Regions from separate parts of the Plantactinospora sp. B6F1 genome, predicted to be linked through region 1. Evidence: riboswitches for the same ligand, from Rfam matches in the RefSeq annotation. Region 1 holds a riboswitch; the other holds the start of a gene.
The links. A riboswitch is a leader RNA that binds a small molecule or an ion and turns the genes downstream of it on or off. The one in region 1 is predicted to bind cyclic di-AMP.

Region 1 (15,694 bases):
CGGCCGGGCGAGGGAAGAGAGCGCGGTACGTCATGGCACGCCGTACGGGTAAGGGACCCAAGGTCGACCTGTCCGCCTTCGACCAGGCGGGGGCCCGGGTCCTCGACAACCCACTGGCCACCGAGGTCGAGGACTCCTACCTGGAGTACGCCTTCTCGGTGATCCACTCCCGTGCGCTGCCCGACGCCCGGGACGGGCTCAAGCCGGTGCACCGGCGGATTCTCTACTCGATGAACGAGCAGGGGCACCGGCCCGACCGGGCACACGTGAAGTCGGCCCGGGTCATTGGTGATTGTTTCGTCCGAGGCACCCTGGTATCCACTCCGACGGGCCTTCGTCCGATCGAAAGTATCGATGTTGGTGACGATGTCCTGGACGGGCAGGGACAGCCTGTGCCGGTGACGGCGGTCTACGAGAATCCAGGCTCGGGTTTGGTACGGGTCACCTGGACCAACGGTCATTCGATGCTCGTTACGCCGGGGCAGCGATTTCGGACGGTCGACGAGGATGACCTGTTCGCCAGGTGGACAGATGCCCGGGATCTGACAGGCCGACTGACCGTCGCGTACGGCAGGAGTCGCCACGAGCACCTGGCGGCGGAGGGTGGCGACTTCTACGACTATGTCCGTGGCCTTGTCGTGGCCGAGGGGTTTCCCGTCGACCGGTCCCGGCCCGGCGACGGCAGAGTCCGGATGCACATGTGTGACGTCGAGCCATTGGACGCCGCTCACGGTTGGGCAATCGCGAACGGACTGAACGCCTCGCGTGGTAAGCGCGAGGCAAAAAAAGCCAACCACCGCGATCAACACATCCTGACCTTCAGTCGGCACGAGGGGCTGCTGGACGTCGCGATGCCGCTAAGTAACGAGAAGAGGGTTCCAGCGGACGTGCTTGACAGGCGCCTCGCCTGGATACCGTTCCTCGCGGGCCTGTTCGACGGCGACGGATATGTACGTAAGCGTCATCGCGAGATCGTTCTCGTCAGCACCAGTGAGGTGCTGATACGGCAGGTCTATTCGATGCTTGCCGACTTTGGGCTGCATGGGCAGCACTGGTCGTCGGGCGGTCGGGGCCGGCAGAGGTACCTCTTCGGGCTGTCCGTCTCCGGGCGGGACGCCGCAGTGCTCGCTTCGGCGATGCTGCGCTGGGTGCGAATCGGATACAAGCAGGAAGAACTGCGGCGCGTTACGGCCGTTTCATACGCATACGGCGGGAAGCGGGGGAATGACCGCCTGCCGCTCCGCGCTGTCATGGCTGAGTTCTCCGCAGCGCACCTTGGCGGCGGATGGTTCCGGGACGAAAATGGGGTCGCGTTCCGTTCGTCTCTGTCGTCGGGCGGTGGCACCCGGGTGCGATACGGCAGGGATAGTCGAGGCGTTCCGCTCGAAGAGCGTTCCGTTCCACTCTGGCGGGCGGAACGGGACGGCTGGGTTCGACGACTCCACCGTATAGGATCGCCGCTTGCGCAACGCCTTGATGCCCTCTCTGGTTCGTCGTTCATGAGGGTCGAGTCGGTCGAGCCAGTTTCTTCCGACACAACGTACGATATTCAGGTCGGCAGCGCTGCGCATGCCTTTGTGGCCGAGGGTTACGTGGTACATAACTGTATGGGTAAGTACCATCCTCACGGCGACACTGCGATCTACGATGCGATGGTTCGCCTGGCCCAGAATTTCTCGTTGAACGCTCCACTCATCGACGGACATGGAAACTTCGGATCCCCAGACGATGGACCGGCAGCGGCGCGTTACACCGAAGCGCGAATGTCCCGGGAGGCGATGCTGCTCGTCGGCGAGCTGGGCGAGGGGACCGTCGACTTCAAGCCCAACTACGACGGTTCGCTTACCGAGCCGACGGTGCTGCCAGCCGCGTTCCCGAACCTGCTGGTCAACGGCACCTCCGGGATCGCGGTCGGGATGGCCACCAACATGATCCCGCACAACCTCGGCGAGGTGGTCGCGGCGGCCCGCTGGCTGATCGACCACCCGGACGCCGACCTGGACAAGCTGATGGAGTTCGTCCCCGGCCCGGACCTGCCCACCGGCGGCCTGCTGCTCGGGCTGGACGAGGTGCGCAGGGCCTACGAGACGGGTCGGGGCGTGGTGCGGATGCGGGCCCGGGTCGAGACCGGTCCGCTGGAGGGGAGCCGGGGCCGGCAGGCGATCACCGTGGTGGAGCTGCCCTACGGCGTCGGTGCCGAGAAGGTCATCGAGGCGATCACCGACGAGGTACGCGGCAAGCTGATCACCTCCGGTCCGCGCAAGGGACAGCGACAGGCGGCCCGGCTCCAGGGCATCGCCGACGTCAAAGACCTGACCGACCGGGAGAACGGCACCCGGCTGGTGATCGAGTGCAAGGTCGGGGTCAACCCGCAGGCCCTGCTGGCCGACCTCTACCGGCTCACACCGCTGGAGCAGTCCTTCGGGGTCAACAACCTCGTCCTGGTGGACGGCCAGCCGCAGACCCTCGGGCTCAAGCGGCTGCTGGAGGTCTTCCTGGCCCACCGCTACGAGGTGGTGACCCGGCGTACGACGTTCCGCCGGCAGAAGCGGGGCGACCGGCTGCACCTGGTCGACGGCCTGCTGATGGCGCTGCTCGACATCGACGAGGTGGTCCGGCTGATCCGGGCCAGCGAGAACGCCCAGGCGGCCAAGGACGGCCTGATGAGCCAGTTCGGGCTCTCCGAGATCCAGGCCACCTACATCCTGGACACCCCGCTGCGCCGGCTGACCAAGTTCGACCGGATCGAGCTGGAGGTGGAGCGGGAGCGGCTGCGCGACGAGATCGCCGCGCTGACCGAGATCCTCGACGACGACCGTGTGCTCCGGAAGGTCGTCTCCGACGAGTTGGCCACGGTGGTGGACGAGTTCGCCACGCGACGGCGTACCACGCTGATCGACGGTGACCTCAAGGAGGTGCTGGCGGCGTCGGCGCCGGCCGGGCCGCTGGAGGTTGCCGACGACCCGTGCCAGGTGATCCTCTCCGCCACCGGGTTGGTCGCCCGGACCGCCGCCGAGTCGGAGGAGGCCGCCGAGGGGCGGCGGCGCAACGGCCGGACCAAGCACGACGCGGTACGCGCCGTCGTGCACACCACCGCGCGGGGTCAGGTGCTCCTGGTCACCAGCGCGGGGCGGGCGTTCAAGACCGACGTGCTGCCGCTGCCGGTGCTGCCCGAGCAGGCCGGTACCGTCTCGCTCTCCGGCGGGATGTCCACCGCCGAACTGGTGCCGCTGGAGCCGGGCGAGACGGTCGTCGGGCTGGCGCCGCTCGGTGAGCGCGGTGCCGGTTCGCCCGGCCTGGCCCTCGGCACCCGGCAGGGCGTGGTCAAGGTCTGCGCCCCCGACTGGCCGGTCCGGTCCGACGAGTTCGAGGTGATCGGGCTGCGCGACGGCGACGAGGTGGTCGGGGCGACCTGGCTCACCGACGGCGCGGAGACGCTCGCCTTCGTCACCTCGGACGCCTCGCTGCTGCGTTTCCCGGCCAAGCTGGTCCGGCCGCAGGGCGTCAAGGGCGGCGGAATGGCCGGGATCAACCTCGGCTCCGACGCCGAGGCGGTCTTCTTCGGCGCGGTCCGCACCGACGAGGCGGAGCAGGGCGAGCCGATGGTGGTCACCTCCACCGGCAGTGGTGTGAAGGTGACCCCGTTCGCGCTCTATCCGGCGAAGGGCCGGGCCACCGGCGGGGTGCGCGCACAGCGTTTCCTCAAGGGCGAGTCCAGGCTGGTCGTCGCCTGGATCGGGCCGCGACCGGTGGGCATCAGCAAGCGCGGGGAGCCGATGGCGCTGCCCGAGCCGGACCAGCGCCGGGACGGTTCCGGCGCGGCGATGTTCGGTCCGGACAAGGTGGGCCGGCTGATCGAACGCGGCTGACCGCCCTGCCCGGCCGCCCCCGCCGGGTCAGCGCGGCGGTTCCGGGTCGGTGACGTCGGCGAGCCGGCCGTCCAGGGCGGCCACCGCCGCGTCGGCGTCCAGCGCCACGGCGGTACCCCGCTCGCCGGTGCCGAGCGTGATGGTGCGCCCCGGATCCGTTCGTCGGCCACCACCGGCCACGCCGTGCGGGACCCGAACGGGGTGATGGTGCCCCGGACACCGGTGTGCGGAGAGCTCGCCCCGGGGCGGGTTGTACGCGCCTGCTCAGGGTCGTCCGCCGCCGCCAGGCGCGTCACCGTTAGGCTCTCCGCGAGCCTCGGAGGATTGCCAGGTCGGAATACAGGTGAGCGGTGAGCGGACTGCCGGACGACAGCACAGACATGTCACACCCGGCCCGTGTGCTCAGGTACGGCGACGTGTCCACCTCGTTGGCACTACTCAACGATCACCAGCTCGGTCAGCTCGTCGCCACGGCACAGGAAAACGGGTCCGGCATCGGCGGCACCTGGGCGCTGCTGGACGTCGCGGGTGTTCCGGTCTTCGTGAAGCGGATCGCCCTGACCGACCTGGAACGCCAGCCGCGGAACATCATGTCCACCGCGAACCTGTTCGAGCTGCCCATGTTCTACCAGTACGGAGTCGCGGCGTACGGCAGTAGCGGCTTCGGCGCCTGGCGGGAAGTCGCTGCCAACACGATGACGACGAACTGGGTGCTCGCCAAGCGAACCGAGGCGTTCCCACTGATGTATCACTGGCGTGTGCTGCCCGGCGCGGTGCCGCTGGCCGACGAGCTTGCCGAGATCGATCGTGTCGTCGCGTACTGGGACGGATCGGCGGCGGTGCGACGGCGGCTACATGCGCTCGCCGAGGCATCGGCGAGCGTTGTGCTGTGCCTTGAATACATCCCGGGCAAACTGGACGCCTGGCTGGCTGACCAGCTCGCCTCCGGCCCAGACATCGTCGCCGACGCCTGCGCTAGGGCGCAGCGATGCCTGAGCGCCGACATCGCCTTCATGAACACCAATGGCCTGCTGCACTTCGACGCTCACCTCGGCAACATCCTTACTGACGGTCGCCGCCTCTACCTGGCGGATCTCGGCCTGGCCATCTCGTCCCGGTTCGACCTGTCGCCGGACGAGCGGAACTTCGTCGCACAGCACACGAGCCACGACGCCGGCTATCTCGTGCGGGACCTGCTCAACTGGATGGTCGCCAATGTCGTCGGGATAGCCGTTCCCGACACCGGTGGACCCGTCGAACACCACGACTACATTCGCCGCTGTGCGGCGGGAGCCCGACCCGTCGGCGTCCCCGAGTCGGTGGCGGAGCTGATCACCCGTTACGCGCCCGTCGCGGCGGTCATGAACGGCTTCTACTGGAAGTTCTTCGGCGAGACGCGGACAGCGCCGTACCCGGCCCAGGAGATCACCCAGGAGTTGAGCCGGATTCCCGGTGCCGGGGTACGTAGGTCGAGCAACAATCGCGCACGTACGAATCGCGCAGCTTCGAGCGGCACCGGAGGGAACGGCCAACCTGTCGACTGATACCTGTTCAATCCGTCGCCGTGAGGCGGTTCACCAGTTGGTCGAGGTGACCCATCACCTGAATCCGATCGTAGCCGCGCAACCGAACGGTAAGCACAGGCCGGCGAAGCTGCTCCGCGACTGCGGCACGCTCCGCCGGGGTGCCCGACACAAGCGCGTCGTTGCCCCGACGGATCAGTTCGTTCACCTCGTCCCGGTCATACCCACGCAGGCTCACGGCGAAGTCAGGATTCTGGGTCATCCCGGCAGTGTGCCAGGCCGTACCCGGAGACGCCGCTGGCCGGGCCCCTGGTGCGGGGACCCGGCCAGCGGATAGTGCGCTGGTTCAGCTGTTGGTCCAGGTGTCGGCGACGAGGTCGGCGGCCTGGTCCTCCCACTGTGCGTACGCGTCGGGGTACGCGGAGACCTGTACCTTCTGCGCGGCCACGGTCAGCGGCAGGTTCTGCCAGCCGTCAACCTGCTTCAGTCCGGTGAGGAACGCGGTGGTGGAGTACTCCGGATCGGTGATCTGTTCCACCGAGCCCCAGCCCGAGGACGGGCGCTGCTGGAACAGGCCCTGGGAGTCGTGGTCGTTGCGGGCACCGAGGTGACCCAGGTTCTCCAGCTTCGACTCCTGCAGGCTGGTACCGACCGCGATCACCGCGGCCCGTTCGTCCAGGCCGGCGTTCTTGGTGGCCTTCACGATCGCCCTGACGTTGTCGGACTGCTCACCCGACAGCGGGATCCTCGACTGCTTGCCCTGCACACCGTGCGGTACCAGCTTGTCCCGCGACGGCTTACGGTCCTTGGCACGCTTGTCGCTCTTGCCCTTGCCCTTGCCACCCTTGTCGCCCTTGTCGTCCTTGTCGGCCAGGACCGACTGCGACACCGGGGAGCCGACATGCTCGGGGGCGGCCTGCGCGGCGACGGCCGGGCCGGCGACGGTACCGCCGACGAAGGCCAGACCAGCCACACCCAGGGCGGTCCTACGGATCAGGGAGGTCTGCTCGATGGCCGGGAGCCATCGGCTGAACATGGTGGTGTTCATGATGGTCTTCCTTCCAATCGGGGATGAACACCCCACCGGGGGGATGGGGTGTCATTGGAGAAACCTGTCCCGAGACGCCACAGGTCTCCAGGGACAAGCGAGGAACGCCCGAACACCTGCCCGGGGGGTGCCGGTACTCGGGCGAACGCTATGTGTAACGACCGGGCGCCCCGGATCATTCCCGAGGGCTCGGCCACCAGCCCAGGTCACGGGCGGTGGTACTCAGCCGTACGCGTAATGTAACGACCCGCTGGCCGCCAACATTCCGCGCCCGGGAAGTCGATCATTACTCCCGCCCGGGCCCCGGTGGGGTCGAGGTAGGCCCTGCCGATCCCGGGCAATCAGCCACTGACCGTATATGCCGACCGGACCGTGACACCTGGCGGCGGTCAGAGCAGCGGGGCGACGTCCCGGGTGATCGGCACGGCCAGCACGGTCGGGCTCTCGATGCCGAGGGCGGCCCGGAATGCCGTCCGGAACTCGTCCACCGACTCCACCTGGTGAGCGGTGCAGCCGTAGCCGCGGGCGATGCCCGGAATGTCCAGTCCGGGGAGTTCCAGCCCCGGGACTCCCGGTGCGTCCTCCAGGTCGGCGAAGGCCTTCAGCACGCCGTACTCGTGGTTGACCGGCACCACGAAGACGATCGGCAGCCGATGCTGCGCGGCGGTCCAGAGCGCCTGCGGGGAGTACTGGAACGAGCCGTCACCGATCACCGCCACCACCGGCCGGTGCTGTCGGATGTCCCGCTGGGCGAGCGCGATGCCGACCGCCGCCGGCAGCGCGAAGCCCAGGCCGCCGCTGGCCATCTTGAAGTACGAACCCGGCCGGGTGATGGTCAGTTGCCGGTGCAGCACGCTGAGGTTGGAGGGGGATTCGGGGACCACGATGCCGTCTGCCGGCCACTCGGCGGCGAGTGCGCCGAAGAGCGCTGCCGGGTCGAGCGGGGGGCCCGTGGCAGCTCCGTCCGGCGCGGCGGCCCGGGGCGGTGGCATCGGTCGGTCGCTTGCTGGCAGCCGCTCGGCCAGCCCGGCGCAGGCGAGCGCGACGTCCCCGAGCAGGCTGTCGCCGACCGGTGCCCGGGCGGCCTCGGCCGGGTCGTCGGTGATGTGCAGCAGCCGGGTGCCGTCCGGCAGGTAACCCCGTCGACCGGGGACGTATGGGTAGTAACGGAACACCGGGGCACCGATCACCAGTACGGTGTCGTGGCCGACCAGCTTCTCGGCCAGTGGCCCGATGGCCGGCGGCAGCAGCCCCTGAAACTGAGGGTGGTCCTGCGGAAAGCCGACCCGGTCCGCGAATGGTGGCTGCCAGACGGGTGCTCGGCTCCGTTCGGCGAGGGCGATCGCCTCGGCCCAGCCACCGGTCCGGTCCACCGCGGGCCCGATCACCAGCATGGGGTGCCGACTGGCCGCCAGGATCTCGGCGAACCGGTCCAGCTCCGCTGGGTCGGGAGCGACCCGGGTGCTCACCCGGCGCACCTGCGCGGTGCCGGTGGCAGGCTCGTCCCAGTCGTCCAGCGGCAGGGAGAGGTACACCGGGCCGGCCGGCGGAGCTACGGCGGTGGCGAATGCCCGCATGAACGCCTCCGGGATGTCCTGGGCGCGCAGCGGCTCGTGGCTCCATTTGACGTACGGCTCGGGGAGTTGGGTCGGACGCACATTCGTCAGCATCGGCTCGGACAGGTTCATCGTCCGGGTCTGCTGGCCGGCGGTCACGATCATTGGTGTCTTGTTGTGCCAGGCGGTGACCAGGCTCCCCATGCCGTTTCCGGTGCCGGGTGCGGTGTGCAGGTTGACGTGCACCGGCCGGCCGCTGGACTGGGAGTAGCCGTCCGCCATCGCTACCGCGGAGGCCTCCTGAAGGGCCAGAACGTAGGCGAAGTCGGCCGGAAAGTTCTTCAGGAATGGCTCCTCGGTGGAGCCCGGGTTGCCGAACAGGGTGGTCAGGCCGAGGGAACGGAGCAGGTCGTAGGTCGCTTCGTGCACCGTTGTCATCGGAAGGAGCCTCCTGGAGTCCTCGTCCCATCCTCGGACCACCGGGCTAAGCCGGTCATTTCCGTCATACCGCACCCGTACATGATCATGCTGGTTTATCTGGCTGGTCGCTCGGGGCCCGGCGGCCGGCCGCGCGATGTCCCAATCGCGTTCTGGGTCACTGTTTTCGCTGTTCAGCAGGGTTGGCAACGGCAGAAGGCGGCCAGTAATCTCGGCGCGTCTGGTCCGGCCCCTTGGTCACCATCTGGTGACACCGGAGCAGACCCGCCGAGTCGTTAGGTAACGAGCCGGGGACCCACAGTTATCTGGGGTGAATCCGCGAGCCGCTGGCCCGTGGTAGGGCGGCCTTCCCGCCCGAATCCGTCAGCTAACCCGGTAGGCGGTGTCGGAAGGAGTACGTGTTCGTGCCGCACCACCCGGGCCCTGGCCCGTCCCCCCGGTTCCCTCGCTGCGTCGCGGTCCCGCGCCCGGCCGCCGCGACCGTCCCGGACCACTCGGTCCCCGGGCGGCACCCGAACCTGACCCGATAGCGGTCTGTGCCGCCGAAGTCGTCGACGCGCGGGCGCCGCGGGGCCGCCGGCCAGCTGGCCGAGAGTTCCCGCTGAGGCCGTCAGCCGGCGGCGACGGATCGTGGTGCCGCTGATTCCACAGGTACGCCGAAAGCGGCGCTACCGCCGGTCGGCGTGCCACCGGTCCGCTCGCACCATCGGTCCGTTCCGCCGAACGTTTCTCGGCGGGCCGCCCCGTGCGACTCCGTGCGATTTCACGGCACATTCCGGCAGCGACAGAAACGCCACGTCATTCCTTGCCCCCCGGTGTGGGTGACGCGCATTTCCCCTGGAGGAAACGTTGAAGCACGCGATTAACGGACGGTTCAGGACCGCCATGTCGGGCCGGCGCAACCGGCTCGCGCTCGCCTCGGCCGCGGTGCTCGCCGCAGCCGCGTCCACCGGAGTCGTCCTGACCTCGACCGGCTCGACGGAGAGCCCGCAGACCTCGACCGTCGCCGTCGCCGATCACGGCAGCCCGGCGGCGGGACAGGCCGGAGCCGCCACCGCCGCCCCGGGCGGCACCAGCCCGGACAGCACCGCCCCGGCAACCACCAAGCCGGCGACCCCGTCGCAGCCGGCGACCACCGAGCCCGCCCCGGCGGCCAGCAAGGCGACCAGGGCCGCCCCGGTCAGCAGCCCGAGCAAGCCACCGGCGCCACCCGAGTCGAAGCTGCTGGACTACCGGTTCCAGGCCCAGATCAACGGCTGGTACTGCGGCCCGGCCGCCACCCGGATCGCGCTGACCGTCCGGGACAAGCAGCCGAGCCAGGACGCGGTCGCCGCCGACCTCGGCACCACGATGAGCGGCACGAACTCGGCCCATGACACCACCCGGGTGCTGAACAAGATCATTGGGACCGATGTCTACCGCACCACCGCGATCCCCGGTGGCGCCGCCACCCCGGCCCAGATGGACCAACTCCAGGCGGACGTGGTGCGCGCCGTCACCAGCGGGCACGCCGTGGTCGTCAACATCGCCGGCTCGGCCACCGACCTCGCGGGCGGCTGGCACAGCTACCCCGGCGGGCACTACGTGACCGTGGTCGGCTACCGCGACGACGGTCGTACCGTGAAGATCGCCGACCCGGCCATCCCGGGCGCGGACAGCCACTACTGGATGACCACCATCGACCTGGCGAACTGGGTGGCCACCCGGGGCTACTCGTCCTGACCCCCCCCGCCCGCCGGTAGCGACAACCCAGACGCCGGCCCGCCCCACCCACCCGGACGACCCGTGCCGACCGGGATGTGGGGCGGGCCGGCGTCCTCTTCGGGGCGCGACCAGGCCCGCGATCAGGGGTTGATCACTGGCCCTCCCACACCGCCTGGGCGCCCGTGTCGCCGGTGCGGAACACGTAGTAGAGGGCGATCCCCGCCGCCGCCAGGGACAGCACAGCGAGCACCAGCGTCAGCAGCATCGGCGCCCCCTTGGCAGTCGTGCCGGCTGCGCCGTCCCCGTCCGCCCCACCGGTCGGCGCCGCGGCGGCGCCGCGGGGCTTGACGAGGACGACCAGCGCCAGGGCCAGCACCCCGAGCGCGATCGTCGCGAACAGGGTGTTGGTACCGAGGTCCTGGTGCTCCGCCAGCCGCGGGACGTACTCCGGGCTGACCCGGTTGCGGGACTCCAGCCGGGCGAGGAACCGGTCACCGGAGAGCTTGGCCATCAGCGCGGCCAGCGGGGTGGCGACGGCGAGCAGTCCCAGCACCCAACGCAGGTGCGGGCGGACGAACGGGACGAACGCGTACCCGACCGTGGTCAGGGCGAGCAGTGGCACGAACACCACCGCGAGATGGACCAGGAAGGGGTGGGCGGGAATGCCCATGAACTCCTCAAGCACCGGCGCTCCTCGGCGACAGATCGGCTGCGAAGACAGGGATGGACGGCAGACGTATGGACGGGGCGGACAGCCGGCCCGGATGCCTGGCGGCCCGGCGTCTGGCGGACTGGCGGCTTTCGAGAACGTTGACATGGTGCCCGCGGTGTCGACCCTTGACAAGGGTCGGACCGCTACGTGCCGGGGTCCGGTTCATCGCCGGTTCGGTTCACAGCGGACGGACATCCGCCTCGGGGGTGGGTGCCGGCTCGCCGACGGTGTACTCGGCGTACTCGGCGATCGGGCTGAAGCCGAGCCGGTCGTACAGCTTGTAGGCGGCGGTGTTCTCCGCGACGACGTTCAACGCCACCGTGTCGACGGTTTCCAGCAGCCGCCGGCAGAGTGTCGCCACCACCGTGCTGGCCAACCCCTGTCCCCGGTACGCCGGAGCCGTCGTCACGTTGCCCAGCGCGGCCACCCGGTAACGGGGCGACCAGACGTGCACCCCGGCGACGGCAATCAGTTCGCCGTCGCGGCGCAGCCCCACGTAGTGCCCGGTCTCGACCATCCGGGGGTCGAACCAGTTCCCCGGGTAGGCCGCCCGGTAGAGCGCGGTCAGCTCCGGTAGGTCGGCCTCGGTGAGCACCTCGCCGCCGGGCGCCACCCGAGCCAGCCGGTCCGGGTCGGTGAGCGCCATCTTCAGGTGCAACCCGCGCGACCTGACCGGGTACTTCCGGGACAGCACCGCCGCGCCGCCGGGGGAGAGGTGTGCCTCGAAGTGCCGGGGCAGCAGCGGGAGGAGACCGGTGAGCAGTTCGGTCAGCACCGCTGGCGAGCGGTGCAGCGCCAGCAGTACCGGGGTGGGCCCGCCCCGGTAGAGCAGCGCCACCGCGTCGTCGTACCGGTACCAGGTGGTGTACGGCCAGTAGAAGTCGTCGAGGTCGCCGAGTTCGTACGCGTGCAGGTGGGGATCGCGGCGCAGCAGGTCGGCCAGTTCGTTCCGGTCCTGACTGGTCCTGATCGTCGTCACCGACGCATCATGGCACAGCCGTCGATCGACCTCAGGAGACCGGTGCGGGGCGGGGCGACGGCACCGGGCGGGCCGCCCTGGCGCCGTCCACCTGCCGGCGGGCCTCCTCCAGGAACCCGTCGGCGTAGCGCTGCTCCGGGAAGTCGCCGAGATAGCGGGTACGGGTCTGCCACCGGACCTCGGCCAGCGGATCGCTGCCCAGCAGCCGGTCCAGTACGTCGTCCAGGTTGGACATCTGCGAGTCCAGCACGTACCCCGAGCCGGCCAGCGGGAACCCCTCGACGAACCGGTCACCCTCACCGACCCGGTCCGTGACCGCGTACGGCTTGCCGGAGTAGAGGTAGTCGGAGATCACCGCGGAGACGTCCGAGACCAGCGCGTCGGAGGCGTTGACGCAGTCGACCAGGGTCATCTTCTTCGCCGCGTCGGCGCCGAAGACGTGCTGCCGCCCCGTGCTGGTCCGGTGCTCGGCGAGGAGTTGCTCGATCCGGGCGAGTTGCCGGGCCGAGGCCGGGTTCTGCGAGGTGTAGGGGTGGGCCCGCAGGATCACCGTCACACCCCGGTCCAGCAGCCCGCGAACCAGGGTCTCGCCGACCGGCAGCGAGCAGTGGTCGACGTCGGCGTTGTGACCGGTCCAGGTGGGCGTGTAGAGCACCACCTTGTCGGCCCGGTCCCGGATCGGTTCCCGGCGCACCGCGATCGACTCCACCTGCGGCCGGCCGACGATGGCGAACTTCTCCCGGGGGATGGTCACGCCGTTGCGGGCGTACCGGTCGATCGCCGCCTGCCCGGCCACGAAGATCCGATCGAAGATCGCGGAGACCGGGTTGGCGCTCGGCGCCTTGTCGCTGTCGCCGTGGTGCAACTGGATGTGCGTGAGATGCGCGAAGCGGATGCAGTGGCTGTTCTTGGCGCCGTGGTTGACATAGAACGCCACTCGCAGGCTCGGCACGATCGCCTCGTCGATCGAGCGTGGTGTCGGGCAGACCACCACCGGCGCACTGGTGGCGGCGGAGATCGCCGGCAGGAAGTTCGGCTCCCGGAGCAGCACCATGAACGGCCGCCCGATCCGCTCCAGGTACGGCAGCCACATCATGACCTGGTATTCCGAGCCGGGCGGTGCGGAGAAGTAGAGCAGGAACTCCGGCTGGTGCCGGCGGAGCGCGTGGGTGACCGCGCTCTGCCCGCCGGAGGGACGCAGCCGGCGCAGTGCGATCGGCCCCACCGCACCGACCGTGGCGGCCGCGCCGACCAGCACGGTGAGGACCAGAGCGGGCCAGACCGGCAGGGTCAGCGCCGCCATTCCGGCGAGTACCACCAGCAGGACCAGGACCGCCGGCCCGAGCCGGTCGGCGACGAGCAGCGGCGACGACCGTACGCCGAGGTTGGCCGAGCGCACCTCCAGCTCGGCGGCGTCCCGCAGCGGCCGCTCGGTCAGGGTCAGCCCGAGCAGGGCCACCCCGGTGAGCGCCAACGCCACGGAGTTCCATCCGGCCTCGGGGACCCGGTGGGCGTACCCGACCAGGATCCCGGCGATCAGCAGGACCGGCTCGGCGACCAGGTCGGCGCGCGGGTTGACCCGGCGCTCCAGCCAGACCGCGACGGCACCGGCCGCCGCCAGGGCGAGGCCCGGCAGCTCGGCCGAGGTGAGGGCGAGGACCAGGAAGGACAGCACGGCCAGGCCGGCGCTCAGACACCGGACGGTCAGTTTCCTGACCAGATCGCCACGCATGCGCTTCCTTCCTGGGACGGACCGCCGGAGGGGTGATCGTCGCCGGACGGTGATCTCGGAGGTGCGGACCCGGCTAGGCGGTGCCGACCCGGGGCGGCGGCACCAGTTCCGTGGAGCGTTGTCGGCCGATCCGGTCGGGTCCGGGCTCCCGGCCCGAACCGTCCGACCGGCGGCCGGAGTCGCTGCCGTCGGGTGCGGCGGACCGGCCGCCGGAGTCGCTGCCGTCCGGCCCGGCGGACCGGCGGCCGGTCTCGACGCCGCCCGGCTCGACAGACTGTCCCGCGGCCTCCGCCGGGGGGGCGCCGGGGGAGCGGCGGACGTCGACCACCTGGCCGGTCAGCCCGGAGAGCAGCACGTCCAGCGAGACCCGTGCCACCGTGTCGGCCGCCAGCAGGGTGTGCTCCGGTTCCTCCCCGAACGCCCGGGTCCGCATCGGGGTCGCGGTCCGCTCCGGGTTGACGCAGTTCACCCGTACGCCGAACTCGGACCACTCGTCGGCGAGCGCCTGGGTGAGGTTGACCACGGCCGCCTTGGTGGCGGAGTAGAGGGCGTACCGGGCCCGGCCCCGGGTGTAGGAGCTGGAGGTGTAAAGCAGCAGTTGGCCCCGGGTCTGTCGCAGGTAGGGCAGCGCCTGCCGGGCGATGTCCACCGGGGCGACCAGGTTGACCTGGAGCATCTGCGCGATGGTCGCCTCGTCCATCTCGGCGAGCGCGCCCATCCGGAGCACCCCGGCGGTCACCACCACGTGGTCGATCCGGCCGGTGGCCTCGAAGGCGTCGCGCAGTGCGGCGGCGACGTCCTCGCCCCGCTCCACGTGGGTGCCGGTGCTCGACCGGCTGACCGGGAAGACGTTCGCGCCGTAGCCCCGGGCGACCTCGGCCAGCCGCGCGCCGATCCCCTCGCTGCCGCCGAAGACCACCACCGTGCGGCCGCTGAGCTCCTCGACGTACGCCCGCTCGTCGCGCAGTCGGGGCGCCTGGGCGGCGGCGAGCTGGAACAGCTTGTCGGCAAGGTGTACGTCGACCGGGTGCGTCACCTTGATGTTCTCGTCCGAGCCCTCGATGACCTTGATCGGCACCTCGGGCAGGTAACGGAGCACCACCCCGCAGTCGTCGGTGGCGCTGAAGTCCGGATCCTGCGCGGCCAGCGCGTACGCGGCTCGGATGGTGCCGGACCGGAACGCCTGCGGTGTCTGCCCCCGGCGCAGCCGGGAACGGACCGGGATGTCGGTGATGCAGTCGTCGTCGTCCACCTGGATGATCGTGTCGGCCGACGGGATGGCCACGTCGACGGCGGAGTACGTCCAGAGCGCGTTGACGCACTCCCGGACGATCCGGGGGCTCAGCAGCGGCCGGACGGCGTCGTGGAAGAGCACGTTGCAGTCGTCCGGTCCGATCGCGGCCAGCGCCAGCCGGGTGGTGGCGTTGCGGGTGTCCCCGCCCTCGATCACCTGGCTGACCTTGCGGAAGCCGGCCCTGTCGACGATCTGCCGCGCCTCGTCCAGGAAGCCGGGTGCCATCAGCACGATGATCTCGTCGATCTCGGGCGCGGACTCGAAGACCGTGATGGTGTGTTCGAGGATCGGCTTTCCGGCGATCTTGAGGAGCTGCTTGGGGATGCCGAGGCCGACCCGGGTCCCGGTGCCTCCGGCCAGTACCACCGCCACGGTCCGGGTGGGCCGCCACCGGGCGGCGTCCGGCTGGCCGGCCGGCCGCGTTGCCGGGTCAAGCACCATGCCGATCCCTCACTGACTACCCGCTGTTCCGATGGGTGCTGCGTTGCCGATGACTGCTGCTGTTGCGGTGGTTGCTGCTGTTCCGATGGGTGCCGTCACCGCCTGCCGGGGCGATCGGTCGCGCCGGGCCGCGCGGCCCCTAGGACCCTAGCGCGGCGGGACGGCTCGCCGGTGCCGAGGCGGAGTGGTCCGATCGACACCGGCAAGCCGTCCGGATCACTTCTTCATGAACTTCTCGTACTCCGGCACCACCTCGTCGGTGGGGCCGTCGGCCCGGATCAGCCCGGATTCCAGCCAGATGGTGCGTTCGCAGGTGGTGCGGATCGTCCCGATCGCGTGGCTGACCAGGAACACCGTGCCCGCCTCGGCACGCAGTTCGCGCACCCGGGCCTCGCTGC
Region 2 (15,694 bases), on a different contig from region 1:
GTGGTCATCGGCTCGCGGCGTAGCGCCGGGCGAGCCACGCAGGGTCGTTGAGGTTCTGCCACATGCCGTCGTCCGGCGGGGTGTCGACGGCGAACGCCACCCCGGCCCGCGCGCCCCTCATCGCGTCCTCGGCGTACGGGCCGGTACCGGTGAGAGTCCACACCTCCAGGCGGGCTTGCGCCTCGGCATCGGTGCTGCCGTACTCGCAGCCTCGGGCGAGCATCGCGCACTCCCGGAACCCGGCCCGCCAGGCGTGCCACGCCGACTGGTTGAACCGGGTCCGACCCGCCACGGCCGGGGTGAACTCGATCCTGCCCGGCAGGCCGGCGAGGACATCAACAACGTCGTCTCGAGTTGCCGATGCCGAGCCTCGACGGTGCGCCGGCCGCGGCCGCACGGGTCTTCGCCATCCGCAACGGCTGGGCAACCGGGGTGGCCAGCAACGGCCTCGGCCGGTCGGCAGGCGACCCGGCGGTGACTTCCTCGGCGGGGGTACGCCAGGATCGCGCCGCCCGGTTGCGCGGCGGCAGCGGCGAGCGGGGCGAGGGCAGCCGGGTCGGGTCGGTCCGGTGGAACGTCCGGACCGGTGAAACGCGGGTCTTCGGGGAGCTGGAGCACGGTGCGAGCACGGTGAACGCGCACGGCTGGCAGGTCGGCACCGACCCGCAGGGCCGGGCCGTGCTGGTCACCGGCGCCGCTCCGGTGGTCCTGCCGGACCTGGCCGGCCACGACCCGGGCGACCCGTCGATCCCGACGACGTTGAGCGACGACGGACGCACCGTCGCCGGACAGTCGAACGACGCGACGGGCACGGTCCAGGCCGTCGTCTGGCGCTGCCGGTGACCGGACCGGGCTCCATTCCGGAGTCCGGCGCCGTGCCGGCCGGGAGCCACCGCGGCGAAGCCGCCGGCTCGTAGGGCCGGTGCCGGCACCGACGCCGGTTGCGGGGGCGGCCAGGATCGCGGTGGACGGAACCCGGCGACCTCGCGCACGGAGACAAAGGATGCTCCTCACCGCCCACCCCCGACTACGTCCGCTGCCCTCCGCGACGGCCGAGCGGTTGACCACGGTACGGGCCTGCGTCGACGAGGGGCGGCTACGCCGGCACGTGGAGCGGCTGGACGTGCCGCGCGGCCGCTGCCACGCGGCACCGGCGATGGTCAAGGCTGAGTCGTACGTGGCCGGGGAACTGGAGCGGGCTGAGCCGCCGGGGCGGTGTGCCGCCCACCGGCGAACCGGTCGTCCGGTGTCTGGAGTTCCGGCCCGGGCTCGGACGGTCAGGCTGCCGGCCCGGCCGGGCCGGTCCCGTCGAGGGCCGCCCGCAGCAGCGTGCGGGTCTGCTCGTCGAAGGCGACCAGTCGGATCGACTCGACCGCCGACGGCGTGGACCGGAGCGTATCGACCGCGATCCGGGCCGCCTGGTCGGCAGGAAAGCCGTAGACCCCGGTGGCGATCGCCGGAAAGGCCACGCTGCGCGCACCCACCTCGTCGGCGACCGCCAAGCAGCGGCGATAGCAGGAGGCCAGCACCTCGGCCTCGCCGAATCCGCCGCCCGCCCAGACCGGACCGACGGTGTGGATGACGTTGCGGACCGGCGGGTCGAGGTCGAACGCCGGGGTCGCCACCGCCTCGCCGGGTGGGCAGGGTGCGAGCGCCCCGCCCGCCTCGGCGAGCCGGGGACCGGCCGCGCGGTGGATGGCACCGTCCACACCGCCACCACCCAGCAGCGACTCGTTGGCGGCGGTGACGATCGCGTCCACGCGTTCCCGGGTGATGTCGCCACGGACGACTTCGATGGTGACCATCCGCCGATGATGCCAGTCGGCGCGGCACCTGTCCGCACAACGCGACCGCCCCGCGACCTGGCGGCCAGGTGGCGGGGCGGTGGCGTTGTGCTGCGCGGGCTGTTGTGCTGCTCGGGCTACAGCATCGAGACGTGCACGTGGTCGGTGTGGTCGCTCGGACCGCTGTAGGAACTCCAGCCCCGGTCCGGGAACCAGATTTCCTTGTACCAGATCACGTAGAGGATGCCGAGCCGGTCCGCGTTGCGGATCAGGAACGCGGCCAGGTCGTTGCCGTACTTCATCTGGTCGTCGTTGGCGGCCCGGCTGAAGCCGGAGTTGCGCAGCGACCAGTCGCAGGCGCGGCCCTTCGGGTGCTCGAACGGCCCGCCGGGCCGGTAGCAGCCGACGAACCTCTTGAAGCCCGCCCGGCGCACCTCGTTGTACATGTGCAAAGTCCGGGCGGTGACGCAGCCGCTGGTGGTCGGGTCGTTCTTGTTGCAGGGCAGCCCCGGGAAGCCGTCCGCCATCCCGGGCCCCGGCCTGGCCACCGGCGAGGTGGCCGCCACCAGCCCCTTGTCGGGGCGCGAGTTGCCACCCACCAGGGCGAGCGCCTTCGCCGCGTCCGACTGCTGCTTCTTGATGATCTTCTCTTGCGCGGCCTGCTTGGCGACCTCCTCGTCGATCGCCTTCTTGGCCGCACCGACCTCGTCCCGCGCCTGGTTGAGCGCGCGGATCTTGCTGTTGTTGAACATGTTCAACTCGTTGAGCGCGGACGCCCGCTCCATGAACGAGCTGGCCGAGGGGTCGGACGAGTTGTTGGTCAGCAGCATCGATATCGCGCTGAGCTTGCCGCTGCGGTACGACTCGGCCGCGATCTCGCTCGCCTCCGGCGTGAGTGCCGCGAGGCGGGCTTCCGCCTGCTTCAACTGGGTGCCGAGTTGCTGCTGCCGCCGCTGGGACTTGACGCGCTCGGCCTTCGCCTCGGCGAGCCGCTTGCCTGCGCTGGCGAGCACCTCTCCGAGTACCGGTGAGTCGGCCTCCTCCTCAGGAGCCGGCTTCGGCGCTGGCGCCGCCGACGCCTCCGAGGGGACCATGACCAGTGCTGCGGCGGTGAGCAGTGCCAGGGCAGTCGCCAGTGTTCGGCGTAGGGGTGCCCTCACATGTATCCCTTCCGTCGGCCGCCGACCGGGTTAGCTGACGGGTTCGGGATGGAAGTGGTCCCTACCGCTGTCGCGGATTCACCCCAGGGGTGCGTGGGTCCCCGGCTCGCCGTGTGGCGATTAGGCGGCGATCAGCGCCGGCGCCACGCGGCATCCGGCGGCTATGAACGGCAGACAGCATACCCGGTTTCGCTTCTCGAATGGCAAGACCCAATCATGGCCAAAGGCGTTGTCGGGCAACGACTATCAGTAATCACTGCGCTTCGGACGCATCGAAGAGCATGCTTTGTCCGCCATTATCGACTTGCTGCTGTCGGCTATTTACCAAGCGCGTTCCCACCCGCTCGACGTGCGGAAACGTGTCCAGGTTGGTCAGTCGGTGATTCTCCGGTCACCATGGGCGCCAGGGTGTTGTGCCGCACGGCCACCGGCCACGGTGCCGGCCGAGAGCAGACCCACGGTCACCACAACCCGGTGCCGCGACACGCGGCACGGCGGACTACGTGTCCGGCACGGCGTGTCGAACTCGCCTGCACCCCCGGACCTCCCCGGAGCGCCGCATCTCCCCGGAGCGCCGCGCGCCGGCTACCCGATCGGCGCCCCCGCAAACTCGGTCGGCCCCCGGAAGACCCGGGCCGGACTGGCCGGGCCACCCGTGGCGGATGAGGATGAAGACCGGCCGCGCGGGTATCCGCGTCCGCGATGGTGCGGCGGGTGGAGGAACGAGTGCGCGGACGCGCGGTACCGGCGACGACCGTCGGTGCCGCGCTGGCCGCCCAGGTGGTACCGGCGCTGACCGTGCTGCCCGGGGTACGGCTGAGGTTCTTTCCCCGGCTGAGCGGACGTGGCTCTCCGGGCCACGTCGCGCTGACCTTCGACGACGGCCCGGACCCGGCCTCCACCCCGCTCTTCGTCGAGACCCTGGCCGCGCACCGGACCCGGGCGACGTTCTTCCTGCTCGGGTCGATGCTGGCCCGCGCACCCGAACTCGGCCTGGACCTCGCCGCCGCCGGGCACGAGGTGGCGGTGCACGGCTGGGCGCACCGGAACCTGCTGCTCCGCGGCCCGCACGCGACCTACCGCGACCTGGCCCGCACCCGGGAGCTGATCGGCGCGGTGACCGGGCGGACGCCCCGGTACTTCCGCCCGCCGTACGGGGTGCTCAGCACCGCCGCCCTGATGGCCGCCCGCCGGCTGGGCCTGACCCCGGTGCTCTGGACCTGCTGGGGGCGGGACTGGACCCGGTCGGCGACCCGCACCTCGGTACTCGACACGCTGCGCGCCGGGCTGTCCGGCGGCGGCACCGTACTGCTGCACGACTCCGACTGCACCTCGGCGCCGGGCTCCTGGCAGGCCAGCCTCGCCGCGCTGCCGTACCTGCTTGAGGAGTGCCTCCGCCGGGGCTGGCGGGTCGGCCCGCTCGGCGAGCACGGCTGATCCGGCGCCGCCGTGCTCAGCCCACAGTCAGCCCACCCGATCGGTCACCTCGCCGGGTACCGCCTCGGCACGACTGCCGGGCACCGGCGGCGGGGCCGAGGCGGCGGTGCCGACCGCCGGCCGCGCTCCGGAGCGCGGGTGCCGGACCCGGGTCACCACGCCGACGTGCGCCCGCCGCGCGGCCTGGAGCGCGGTGAACAGCCCGTACGCACCGCGACCGACCAGCCGGTGCTTGAGTCCGGCGGCACCGCCCGGCGGCTGGTAGCCCGCCGGTGGCAGGTGGGCCCGGTACCGGGTGACGATCTCGGCGAAGAACTCGCGGCGGCGGCCCGGCGGCACCCGCCGGGGATGGCCGAGCACCTGCAACAGGTGCCAGATCATCCGCTGGAAGATCAGGTGACGCAGTTCGGCCGACACCGCCGGGTCGGCGTCCAGGCCGGCCAGCACCCGGTCCCAGTGCGCGAAGACCTCGAAGTGCCGTTCGCTGACCGTCGCGGTGATCGCGCCCTCCGGGCGCTGCCGGTAGGCGTAACAGCAGCGGTCCAGCAGGGTGATCCGCCGCGCGGCGAGCATCAGCGGGAAGCTGAACGAGACGTCCTCGTACCAGCCGGGCTCGAACCCAAGGCCCAGGTCGAGGAGGAACCGGCGCCGGATCACCTTGTTGCAGGTGATGTGCAGCACCGACAGCAGCCCGGGGCGCTCCCGGAGGGTGAACGTCTCCGGCACCGGCTTCCCGGCACCGACCTGGGAGAGCGACAGGTGCCGGGTCCCGCCGTTCGGGTAGTACCGGGTGTAGGCGGTGATCAGCAGGTCCGGCCGGGTCCGGGTCAGCCGCTCGGCGACGGCCCGCAGGCTCCCCTCCGGCAGCCAGTCGTCGCCGTCGACGAACCACACGTACTCGCCGGTGGCCCGGGACAGGCCGGTGTTGCGGGCCGTCCCGAGCCCCTGGTTGCGGTCCAGGGTGACCACCACCAGCCGGGGGTCGCGTTCGGCGTACCGGGCCAGGATCGCCGCGCTGCCGTCGCTGGAGCCGTCGTCCACCGCCACCAGTTCGAGGTCGGGAAAGGACGGGTCGAGAATGGAGTCCAGGCAGTCCGCCAGGTACGCCCGCACCTGGTAGACCGGGACTATCACGCTGAGCAGGGTCACCGTGCACAACCTCCAGTGGAGGACGGAGACCGAATAGTAGCGCCGAGTAATCGGACGCCACGCGCTCAGTAACTATCGAGTGACCAAATTGTGATTTGTCACCCGAGCCCGGCCACCCAGTTCCACAGGTCGACCACCCACCCGGTCTGGCGCAGGTACGCCACCCCGACCCCGGCCAGGAAGATCCCGGTGACCAGGTGCGCGCCCCGGGCACTGCGGCGGATCCGGCCGAGCTGACGCTCCCAGACCACCCGGCCGACCAGCCGGGCCAGCGCGAAGAGGCCGACCGCGACGAAGAGGGTCAGCACGAAGGTGACCACCGGACTGGTCAGGTCGCCCCGCGACGAGATCGCCCAGATTCCCCAGCAGACGAAGGCGAAGAGGCCGCCCATCATGCTCCAGTGCCGTCCGATGCGCAGCTGGCGCCAGTGGTAGCCGGGCGGAAGCTGCTGCCGCTCCTGCTCCATCACCGGCCACCCGGTGCCGGTCGGCTCGTGCGGCGCCTCCGGCTCGGTACGCGGCCGCGGCACCCCGACCTGCGCCACACCCCGCCGGAATCCCTCGGTCCCCGGCGGCATCCCCGGTCCCTCCGCACCGGGCGGCATCTCGACGGTCCGCTCGGCCCACGGCTGCGTCTGGTCTGCCATCTGTCCTGTCCTCCCCATCGGGTCGGGCCCGAACCCGTCCCCAGTTCCGAGGGTAACCAGCCGGTAAACACCTCGCCGAGCCGGCGTGGATCGGTTAGACAGGATCGATGACCGCCACGACGCTCGGATCAGAGCCACCGATCGAGGTCGGCGCCCCGGCCGACTGGGCCGCCATCGCCACCCTGCTGTACGCCGCCTACCACGCACTGCCGGACGAGGACGAGGCGGAGGCGGGCCAGGCTCTCACCGAACCGGAACGGTCGCTGCTGATCCGCTCCGGGGACGCCGTGGTGGCGCACGCGGCGGCGTTCACCCGGGAGCTGACCGTGCCGGGTGCGGTCGTACCTGCCGCGCACGTGACCAGGGTCGCGGTGGCGGCCACCCATCGCCGGCAGGGTCTGCTCAGCCGGCTGATGCGCCGACAGCTGCGGGACGTCCGGGCTGCCGGCCGGGAGCCGATCGCGGTGCTCTGGGCCAGCGAGGGGCAGATCTATCCCCGGTTCGGCTACGGCCAGGCGGCGCAACGGTGGCGCCTGGACGTGCAGACCGCCGGGCTGCGCCTGGCCGAGCCGGACGGGACCGGACCGAGGACAACGCTGCGCACCGGCGACCCGGTCGCGCTGCGACCCGCGCTCGCCGCCCTCTGGGACCGGCTCCGCCGGGACCGGCCGGGCTGGTCCAGCCGGACCGACCCGTGGTGGCGGTACCTGTTGATCGACAACCCCGCCCAGCGGTCCGGCGCGACGGCCCGGCAGGTCATACTCGCCGAGACGGCGGACGGGCCGGTCGGCTACGCCCTGTGGCGGGTCCGGCCCGGACAGGACGACCGAGGACCACGGTGCAGCGTACTTCTCGACGAGCTGGTGGCCGCCGACCCAGCGGCCTACGCGGCGCTGTGGCGGTTCCTGGTCGGCATCGACCTGACCCGGAACGTGCGGTACGACTTCGCCGCCACCGACGAGCCGGTGCAGCACCTGGCCGACGAGGTACGCCAGCTCGGTGCCCGGCTCGACCACGGGCTCTGGGTCCGGATCGTGGACCTGCCGGCGGCGCTGACGGCCCGCGGATACGCCACCGACGTCGACGTCGTACTGGAGGTCACCGACCCGCTGCTGCCGGAGAACGCGGGACGGTGGCGGTTGACCGCCGCGGCCGGCACCGCCCGGTGTGGCCGGACCGACGACCCGGCCGATCTCGCCTGCGACGTACGCGATCTCGCCACCGCCTACCTCGGCGGCCCCTCCCTCGCCGCGCTGGCCGCCGCCGGGCGGGTCCGGGAGATCCGTCCCGGCGCCCTGGCCCGGACCTCCGCCGCGTTCGGCTGGCACCGAGCGCCCGCCGGCCTCGGAATCTTCTGAGTCAGGACCGGCAGGCCATCGACCGGTAGTGTCGAGGCATGACCGACCCGGAGCGCCGACGGCGGAGACTGCGCCATGACCCGGCGAGCGGCAGCGGCGGTCCACCCGGGGAGAGCCAGCGCGGCGGCGACCCGGGCACCGGGCCGGGAGCCGCGCCGGGCGGCGGAGACGACCGGGACGCGGAACGCGGCCTGCGCGGGCTGATCGGCTCGGGCGCCTCCCAGGTGAGCGTCGGGGCGGCGATGCGGGCCCGGGACGCGGCCCGGCCCACCGAGGCCGATCTGGCCGAGGCGGCCGAACGGCTGGTGCTGGTCCGGCGCAACTGGGTACCTCGGGAGGAGCTGCCGCGCGGCGGCCGCTGACCGGCGGGGTCGGCGGCTACGACGCCGGCAGCGCCGGCAGCGCACCGGAGCGCTCGTACTCGGCGACCTGCCTGATCCGCCGCGCGTGCCGCTCGTTGCCGGAGAACGGCGTGGTGAGGAACGCCTCCACGATCGCGGTCGCCTCGTCCAGGGTGTGCTGGCGGGCACCGATCGCGACCACGTTCGCGTCGTTGTGCTCCCTGGCGAGCTGGGCGATCTCGACGCTCCAGGCGAGCGCCGCCCGTATTCCGGCCACCTTGTTGGCGGCGATCTGCTCGCCGTTGCCCGAGCCACCGATCACCACGCCCAGGCTGCCCGCGTCGGCCACCACCCGGGCCCCGGCGTGCAGGCAGAACGCCGGATAGTCGTCGTCCGGGTCGAAGAGGAACGGCCCGACGTCCACCAGTTCGTAGTCCTGCTTGGCCAGATGGTTGGCCAGGTGCACCTTGAGTTCGTAGCCGGCATGGTCGGATCCCAGATAGACGCGCATACCGCGCAGTCTGTCAGCCCGACGCGGCCACCCGCCGGCAGGCACGGCGACAGCCGAACAGATCACAGGAGTGGTCGCGGCCCGAGACCCGTCCGATTGGCCGGAGACACCGGTTGGAGACGCCGGTTGGAGACATCGGCCGGCGGACCGGCCGCGCCGTCAGCCCCGGTGCGCCTCCGTCGTGTCCCGGCCGAGTTCGGCCAGCACCAGGCCGGCGCGGGCCTTCGGGGTGAACCAGGTGCTCTTCCGGGGCATCTTCTGCCGGGCCAGGTTGACCGCGACGAAGTCCCGCACGGTCACCGGAGCGATCAGGATCGCCAACTCCGCCCGGCCCGCGTCGACCTCGCCGACCAGCCACCGCGCCGGGTAGTCCCCACCGACGTACGTGATCCGCTTGTCACCCGGGTCCAGCCCGAGCGCCTCCCGCAGCAGCACCCGCTCGACGAGCGCATGGTCCAGGTTCTCCACCCCACCGCCCTGACCGGTGGGGAGCGTGACCGCGTAGGTCGCGCCGGCAGTGTAGAGCTGGATCGTGCCGCCGGAGTCCGGCACCGCCGCCGGACCGGCCACCGGCTCGACCCCGGCGCCGGCGGCGCGCAGCCGGTCGAGCAGCTCGTCCGGGGTACTGGTCAGCTCGCTGACCAGCCGGTTGTACGGCTGGATCGCCACCGAGGCGGGTGTGGTGATCACCGCGAGGAACCGGGGCAGCTCACCGATCTGCGCGGCCAGGCTGCGGTGGTTTCCGTCCGCGACGACCAGCTCACCGGCGCCGGCCAGCGCCAGCAGCTCGTCCTGGCCGGCCCCCGGCCCGAGCAGCCAGATGGCGTGGGTACGCCCGGCCTGGTCGGTGTCGGTCGCGGCGGGCGGACCGGCCTCGTCGGTGGCCTCGGCCAACGCCCGGTGCAGCGCCTCGCCGGTCTCCCGCCCCGGCCCGCCGGCACCCTCGCCGGCGGCCCGGTTACCGGTCTGGAGCAGCAGTACCGGCGAGAGGAGATGACCGGTCGCCTCGGCCAGCGCCACCCGCTCGCGCACCTTGGCGATGAAGACGTCCTCGTTCCGGATCACCAGTCCGGGCTCGTCCGCGCTGGTGGAGATCTGGTCGGTGTCGACCATGGCGAACATCCCGTAACCGGGCGCCTCACCGGGCGCGGTGATCCGGTAGAGCACCACGACCTGCTCGGCCGGGGTGTAGCTGCCGTCGGCCCGGGCCTGCGCCAACCGGGCCACCGCGGCGGGCAGCGCGTCGGTGAAGGACCGCCCGAGGCTCTCCGGCGCCCGGTGCGGCATCTCGATCGCGAGTGCGCTGGCGGGGTTGTCCCGGATGATCGCCGTGATCTCGGCGTCGTCGGCGAACTCGTCGTAGTTCTGGGCGCCGGTGCCGCCGGTGGTGACCCAGGCGCGGCGGATCGGATGCACGACCGTCATGTGCGGGAACGCTACCGGCGGTGCCGGACCCGGCGTACGGACACCCCGGCGGTTTCCACCCCGTGGGCGGCGACCCGGCCGGTGGCGTACCGGCCGGGTCGCCCGCCCCGGGCGATCAGTGCACCGGGTTGCAGAGGATTCAGTCGAAGCTCGGCGCCTCGGTACGGGTCCGCTTCAGCTCGTAGAAACCGGGGGTGCCGGCGACCAGGAGTACGCCGTCCCAGAGCCGGCCGGCCGCCTCCCCCCGAGGGGCGGGCGTGATCACCGGACCGAAGAACGCGACGGTCTGGCCCGGCACCGGGCCGGGAGCGTGGATCACCGGTGTGCCGACGTCCTGGCCGACCGGCATCATCCCGGCGTCGTGGCTGGCCCGCAGCGCCTCGTCGTACCCGGTCGAGTCGGCAGCCTCGGCCAGCGCCGGGTCCAGCCCGACCTCGGCCAGCGCCGCCCGGTACAGCTCCGGTCCCCGGTCCTCCCGACCGAGGTGGATCCGGTTGCCGAGCGCGGTGTAGAGCCTGCCGACCGCCTCGGCACCGTGCCGCTGCTCGACCGCGATGCAGATCCGCACCGGGCCCCAGGCGGTCTTCAGCCCTTCCCGGTACTCCTCGGGAAGGTCGTCCCGGCCCTCGTTGAGCGCCGAAAGGCTCATCACCCGGAACCGGATGTCGACCGGCCTGACCTTCTCCACCTCCAGCAGCCAGCGGGAGGTGATCCAGGCCCAGGGGCAGATCGGGTCGAAGAACATGTCAACGGACGCGCGCTCGGACACGGCGCGACTCCCTTCGTCGTCTGGGAGGCCGGAATCGGCGACACCGTTACAGATCTTCACCCCGCAGACCCCCCGCCGACAGCGGGATGAGACCGTGACCTGGAGCACCGGTGGCGTTTCCGCCGGCATGAAACACTCAACGTCGAGCCGTGGGGATGGCTCGACGCTGTCGACGGGGACAGTCAGCGGGCAGACCGGATGGAGATTCACGTGCCAGGAGTGCGCAACCTGACCCAGGTCGAGGCGACGGAGCGGGGTCGTCTACTGGACGTCACCGGCTATGACATCCGCCTGGACCTGTCGTCTGCGGGGCGGGGCGCCCAGGCCCGCACCTTCCGCTCGACGACGGAGGTCCGGTTCCGGTGCGCCGAGCCGGGCGCCAGCACCTTCATCGAGGTGGCGGCGGATTCGGTACGGTCCGCGACGCTGAACGGCTCCCCGGTCGACCTCTCCGGGTGGTCGGCCGAGGACGGGCTCATCCTGACCGGCCTGTCCGCCGAGAACACCCTGGTCGTCGACGCCGACTTCCTCTACTCCTCCAGCGGGCAGGGGATGCACCGCAGCGTCGATCCGGTGGACGGCGAGACCTATCTCTACAGCCAGTTCGAGACCGCCGACGCCCAGCGGGTCTTCGCCTGCTTCGACCAGCCGGACCTGAAGAGCGTCTTCACCTGGCACGCGACCGTGCCGGCACACTGGCGGGTCGTCTCCAACATGCCGGTGAGCGGCGAGGAGCCGGCGGACGCGGAGACCAAGACGGTCCGGTTCGCCGAGTCGGTCCGGATGAGCACCTACATCACCGCGCTCTGCGCCGGCCCCTACCACGAGGTGCGGTTCACCCACGACGGCGTCGACCTCGGATACTTCTGCCGGACCAGCATGGCGCGGTACCTCGACGCGACGGACCTGCACCTGATCACCACCCAGGGCTTCGACTTCTTCCAGCGGCAGTTCGGCGTCCGTTACCCGCTGCCCAAGTACGACCAGGTGTGGGTGCCGGACTTCAACGCCGGCGCGATGGAGAACTTCGGCTGTGTCACGCACGCCGAGGCGCACTACCTGTTCCGCTCCCAGGAGACCGACTTCGAGTACGAGCAGCGGGCCAACACGATCCTGCACGAGCTGGCCCACATGTGGTTCGGCAACCTGGTCACCATGCGCTGGTGGAACGACCTGTGGCTGAACGAGTCGTTCGCCGAGTGGGCCAGCCACTGGGCCAACACCAACGCCACCCGGTTCGGCGACGCCTGGACGACCTTCCTCTCCGTCCGGAAGAACTGGGGCTACCGGCAGGACCAGCTCTCCTCCACCCACCCGGTCTACTGCGAGATGCCGGACCTGGAGGCCGTCGAGGTCAACTTCGACGGCATCACGTACGCCAAGGGCGCCAGCGTGCTCAAGCAGCTGGTGGCGTACGTCGGCGAGGCGCCGTTCCTGGAGGGCCTGCGCAGCTACTTCGGCAGGTACGCCTGGAGCAACGCCACCTTCGACGACCTGCTGACCGAGTTGGAGGCGGCCTCCGGGCGGGAACTGCGCAAGTTCGCCGCGGAGTGGCTGGAGACCTCGCAGGTCAACACGCTCCGCCCGGAGGTGTCGATCGGCCCGGACGGCAGGTACGAGTCGGTGGTGGTCCGGCAGGAGGCGGCGAACGAGCACCCGACGCTGCGTACCCACCGGATCGGGATCGGCCTCTACGACCTGCGGGGCGACCGACTGGTCCGGCGGGACCGGATCGAGGTCGACGTCGCTGGCGAGCGTACCGAGCTGCCCCAGCTCACCGGAGTGGCGGCACCGGACGTGCTGCTGCTCAACGACGACGACCTGACCTATGCCAAGCTGCGGCTGGACGAGCGGTCGATGGCGACGGTGGTGCGGCACATCGCCGCGTTCGAGTCCTCGCTGGCCCGTGGCCTGTGCTGGGCCGCCGCCTGGGACATGGTCCGGGACGCCGAACTGGCCGCCCGGGACTACGTGGCGCTGGCCCTGGCCGGGCTGCCCGCCGAGACCGACATCAACCTGGTCACCGCGACACTGCGGCAGGTCTCCGCCACGCTCACCTCGTACGCCACGCCGGAGTGGGCGCCGACCGGCTGGGCGCGGTTCGCCCGTACCGCGGCGACCGCGGTGCGCGCCGCCGAGCCGGGTAGCGGCCTGCAACTGACCTGGGCCCGGACCTACACCTCGGCGGCCCGCAGCGACGAGGAGTTGGCCGTGCTCCGGGGTTGGCTGGACGGTGCGGAGGTGCCGGACGGGCTGACCGTCGACACCGAACTGCGCTGGTCGGTGCTGCGTGCCCTGGTCGCGGGTGGCGCGGCGGGACCGGCCGACATCGACGCCGAGCTGGCCGCGGACCGGACGTCGAGCGGCGAGCGGGAGGCAGCGCTCGCCCACGCGCTGCTGCCCACCGCCGAGAACAAGCAGGCGGTGTGGCGCACCCTGACCGGGGACGAGGCACTGCCGAACTGGCGGCACCGGGCGCTGCTGCAGGGCTTCCAGCACCCGGCGCAGGTCGAGCTGACCGCCCCGTACGCCGAGCGGTTCTTCCAGGTCGTCGGCCAGGTATGGAAGAGCCGGGACAGCGAGCCGGCGCAGGAGTTCGTCATGCTCGCCTATCCGGCGTACCAGATCACCGACGAGACCGTCCGGCTGACCGATGCCTGGCTGGCCGAGCCGGGCCATCCGGCGCCGCTGCGCCGGCTGGTCGCCGAGGGGCGGGACGGCGTGGTGCGGGCGCTGGGGGCCCGGGCCAGGGACGCGGCGTCACCGGCCTGACCTCACCGCCGGACGGGCCGCCCGCCGAACCGACCGCACCAGGCGGTGCGGGGCGGTGGCCGGCCGGTCCGGGCCGTTAGGCTTCCCGATGGAGGTGGATTCGATGGCCCAACCGCGCTACGAGTGGCATCCGCCCGAGCAGGGGTGGACCGAGGACGATCTGCGCACCCTGCCCGCGGACGGGCACCGCTACGAGATCATCGACGGGAGCCTCCACGTGACCCCTCCGGCCGACTTCCAGCATCACGAGCTGGCCGACGAAATCCGCGCTGCCCTACGCGCCGCCATCCCACCGAAGTGGCGGGTGATCCGGGAGATCGGTCTACGGGTACCGGGGGGCAACGCGATTCCGGACATCACGGTGCTGCGGCCGAACGCCCCGCAGGACGCGATGTGGGCTGATCCGGAGGACGTGGCGCTGGTGGTCGAGGTGGAGTCGCCGAGCAGCCGCCGGCACGACCGGTTCACCAAGCTGGGCCTGTACGCCGAGGCCGGCATCGAGTCGTACTGGCGGATCGAACGGACCGAGCGGGGCCCGGTCGCCCACCTCTACCTGCGCGCGCCCGCCGGCCATTACGAGCTGCACCGCTCCGTCCCGCCGACCGGCACCGAACTGGTCGAGCTGCCGTTCCCGGTACGGGTCGCGCCCGGCACCTGGTTGGCCTGACCGGCCGCCGAGCCGGCCCGGACGTCGTCGGCGTCCAGCCGGGCCCGCGCGTCGATGCCGACCCCCGGCGGACGCCCCGGGGGCGGGCGAAGGGCGGGCCGGACGGCTGCGGCGTCAGGCGGAGCTGCGGGCCCGGCTGGCGAGCTGGTCCAGGCCGCTGACAATGCCGCCGGCGAGGTCGCCGCCGCCGAAGGCGGCCACCATGGAGAGCGCGGCGAGCTTGGCGTCCCGGTCCGGGATCCGCTTGCGTGCCTCGGCCCCGGTGACGATCTCCAGCACCCGCTGGTTCGGCGAGAGCGCGAGCAGTACGGCGCGGGCCGGCTCTACCAGCTCCAGGTGCAGCCGCTGCGCATCCTCGCGTACCGGCTCGGTCAGCGGACCGACGTAGACGGTGAAGACCAGCCCGGTGGACTCGTCGGCGATCCGCAGCGCCTCGTCGATCCGGAGGAGCTGGCGGGTGGTGAACGGCCCGTCGAGCACGTTCGGCCGGGCGGTGCTGCCCGCCGGCCCGTCCCCGGCCCCGGGCCGCTCGGCCGTCGACACGCTCTTACCAGCGGTCACTTGCGCCCCCTGTCACGCCGGCGCGCTTCGGCGCGCCGATGGTCTCGATCTCCCCGCTGGTCAACGCCCGGGTCTCCACACCGGCCGGCAGCGCGGCCCGGGCGGACTCGGTCAGGTGCTCGGGCGAGGAGAGGAACCAGACCGGCGTGAACTCGAAGGGCCGCCCCGGGCGGTAACGCCGGGCGTGCCGGCCGCTCCGGCCGGCCCCGGCCAACACCGTGATCAGAAGTATCGCGGCGGCCGGGATGCCAACGAAGACCAGCAACGTGTCGGAAACAGACAACCTCAACGCCCCCAGGCGAAAACGGGATCATCGTGCCCGGTCGGAGTGGGTGACGAAAGCGTCCACCTGACCGATCCGGTCGTCGTTCACGGTATCGGAAACCGCCACCCAGCAGATCTCGGGGTGCCGATCCCGGCCGTAACCGGCCGGCGCCCGCCCGCCCCGAGGCCCTGGCGGGGACGCCCGGTCGGCGGTCCGGATCATGCCTCGTCGACGAGCCGGGCCAGCGCCTCGGCCGCCCGCCAGCAGTCGTGGTACGTCGAGTACAGCGGGACCGGGGCCAGCCGGATCACGTCCGGCTCCCGGTCGTCGACGAGCACCCCGTACTCCCGGGACAGCCGCCCGGTCAGCGCGGCGGCCCCGCCCCGGCCGATCCGGACGGAGAGCTGGCAGCCGCGCCGGGCCGGCTCGCGCGGGGTGAGCACGGCAAGCGGCCGCCCGGGAGTGATCTGGTCGAGCAGTCCTTCGAGGTAGCCGGTCAACCGCTCGCTGCGGGCCCGCAGCGCGGGCATCCCGACCTGTTCGAAGATGGCCAGGGCGCTGCGCATCGGCGCCATCGCCAGCACCGGCGGATTGGAGATCAGCCACGCCTCCACGGTGGCCGGCGGCCTGGAGACCGGGGCCATCTCGAACCGGGTCGCCTCGTCAGTGCCCCACCAGCCCTCGAACCGGTCCATCGCCGGGTCGCCGAGGTGCCGCTCATGCACGAATGCCCCGGCCAGCGCCCCCGGCCCCGAGTTCAGGTACTTGTAGGTGCACCAGGCGGCGAAGTCCACGTCCCAGTCGTGCAGCGCCAGCGGCACGTTGCCGACCGCGTGCGCGAGGTCCCA

Region 2: another riboswitch for cyclic di-AMP. It lies ahead of ABNF97_RS09150 (VldE C-terminal domain-containing protein); the one in region 1 lies ahead of ABNF97_RS16845 (C39 family peptidase).

What each region holds. Positions count from the first base shown of each region.
Region 1 covers NZ_JBEEAC010000011.1:151,146-166,839, reverse strand. The annotation lists partial or broken gene ABNF97_RS16885 (DNA gyrase subunit A) at 33-293, shown strand; partial or broken gene ABNF97_RS16880 (LAGLIDADG family homing endonuclease) at 465-1,079, shown strand; partial or broken gene ABNF97_RS16875 (DNA topoisomerase (ATP-hydrolyzing)) at 1,509-3,869, shown strand; gene ABNF97_RS16870 (hypothetical protein) at 3,897-4,049, opposite strand; gene ABNF97_RS16865 (protein kinase family protein) at 4,220-5,413, shown strand; gene ABNF97_RS16860 (hypothetical protein) at 5,421-5,654, opposite strand; gene ABNF97_RS16855 (hypothetical protein) at 5,739-6,440, opposite strand; gene mdlC (benzoylformate decarboxylase) at 6,830-8,434, opposite strand; cyclic di-AMP (ydaO/yuaA leader) riboswitch at 8,690-8,831, shown strand; gene ABNF97_RS16845 (C39 family peptidase) at 9,284-10,156, shown strand; gene ABNF97_RS16840 (DUF2231 domain-containing protein) at 10,290-10,823, opposite strand; gene ABNF97_RS16835 (GNAT family N-acetyltransferase) at 11,029-11,829, opposite strand; gene ABNF97_RS16830 (CDP-glycerol glycerophosphotransferase family protein) at 11,861-13,561, opposite strand; gene ABNF97_RS16825 (SDR family NAD(P)-dependent oxidoreductase) at 13,635-15,296, opposite strand; gene ABNF97_RS16820 (ATP-binding cassette domain-containing protein) at 15,513-15,694, opposite strand, start outside.
Region 2 covers NZ_JBEEAC010000004.1:364,747-380,440, reverse strand. The annotation lists gene ABNF97_RS09170 (glycosyltransferase family protein) at 1-8, opposite strand, end outside; gene ABNF97_RS09165 (hypothetical protein) at 5-292, opposite strand; gene ABNF97_RS09160 (hypothetical protein) at 361-843, shown strand; gene ABNF97_RS09155 (O-acetyl-ADP-ribose deacetylase) at 1,278-1,805, opposite strand; gene ABNF97_RS09150 (VldE C-terminal domain-containing protein) at 1,922-2,944, opposite strand; cyclic di-AMP (ydaO/yuaA leader) riboswitch at 2,948-3,081, opposite strand; gene ABNF97_RS09145 (polysaccharide deacetylase family protein) at 3,671-4,381, shown strand; gene ABNF97_RS09140 (glycosyltransferase) at 4,409-5,530, opposite strand; gene ABNF97_RS09135 (hypothetical protein) at 5,629-6,177, opposite strand; gene ABNF97_RS09130 (GNAT family N-acetyltransferase) at 6,285-7,535, shown strand; gene ABNF97_RS09125 (hypothetical protein) at 7,574-7,897, shown strand; gene ABNF97_RS09120 (ribose-5-phosphate isomerase) at 7,914-8,387, opposite strand; gene ABNF97_RS09115 (DUF1015 family protein) at 8,547-9,812, opposite strand; gene ABNF97_RS09110 (mycothiol-dependent nitroreductase Rv2466c family protein) at 9,952-10,581, opposite strand; gene pepN (aminopeptidase N) at 10,801-13,353, shown strand; gene ABNF97_RS09100 (Uma2 family endonuclease) at 13,457-14,020, shown strand; gene ABNF97_RS09095 (DUF5130 family protein) at 14,135-14,563, opposite strand; gene ctaJ (aa3-type cytochrome oxidase subunit CtaJ) at 14,568-14,870, opposite strand; gene kynU (kynureninase) at 15,065-15,694, opposite strand, start outside.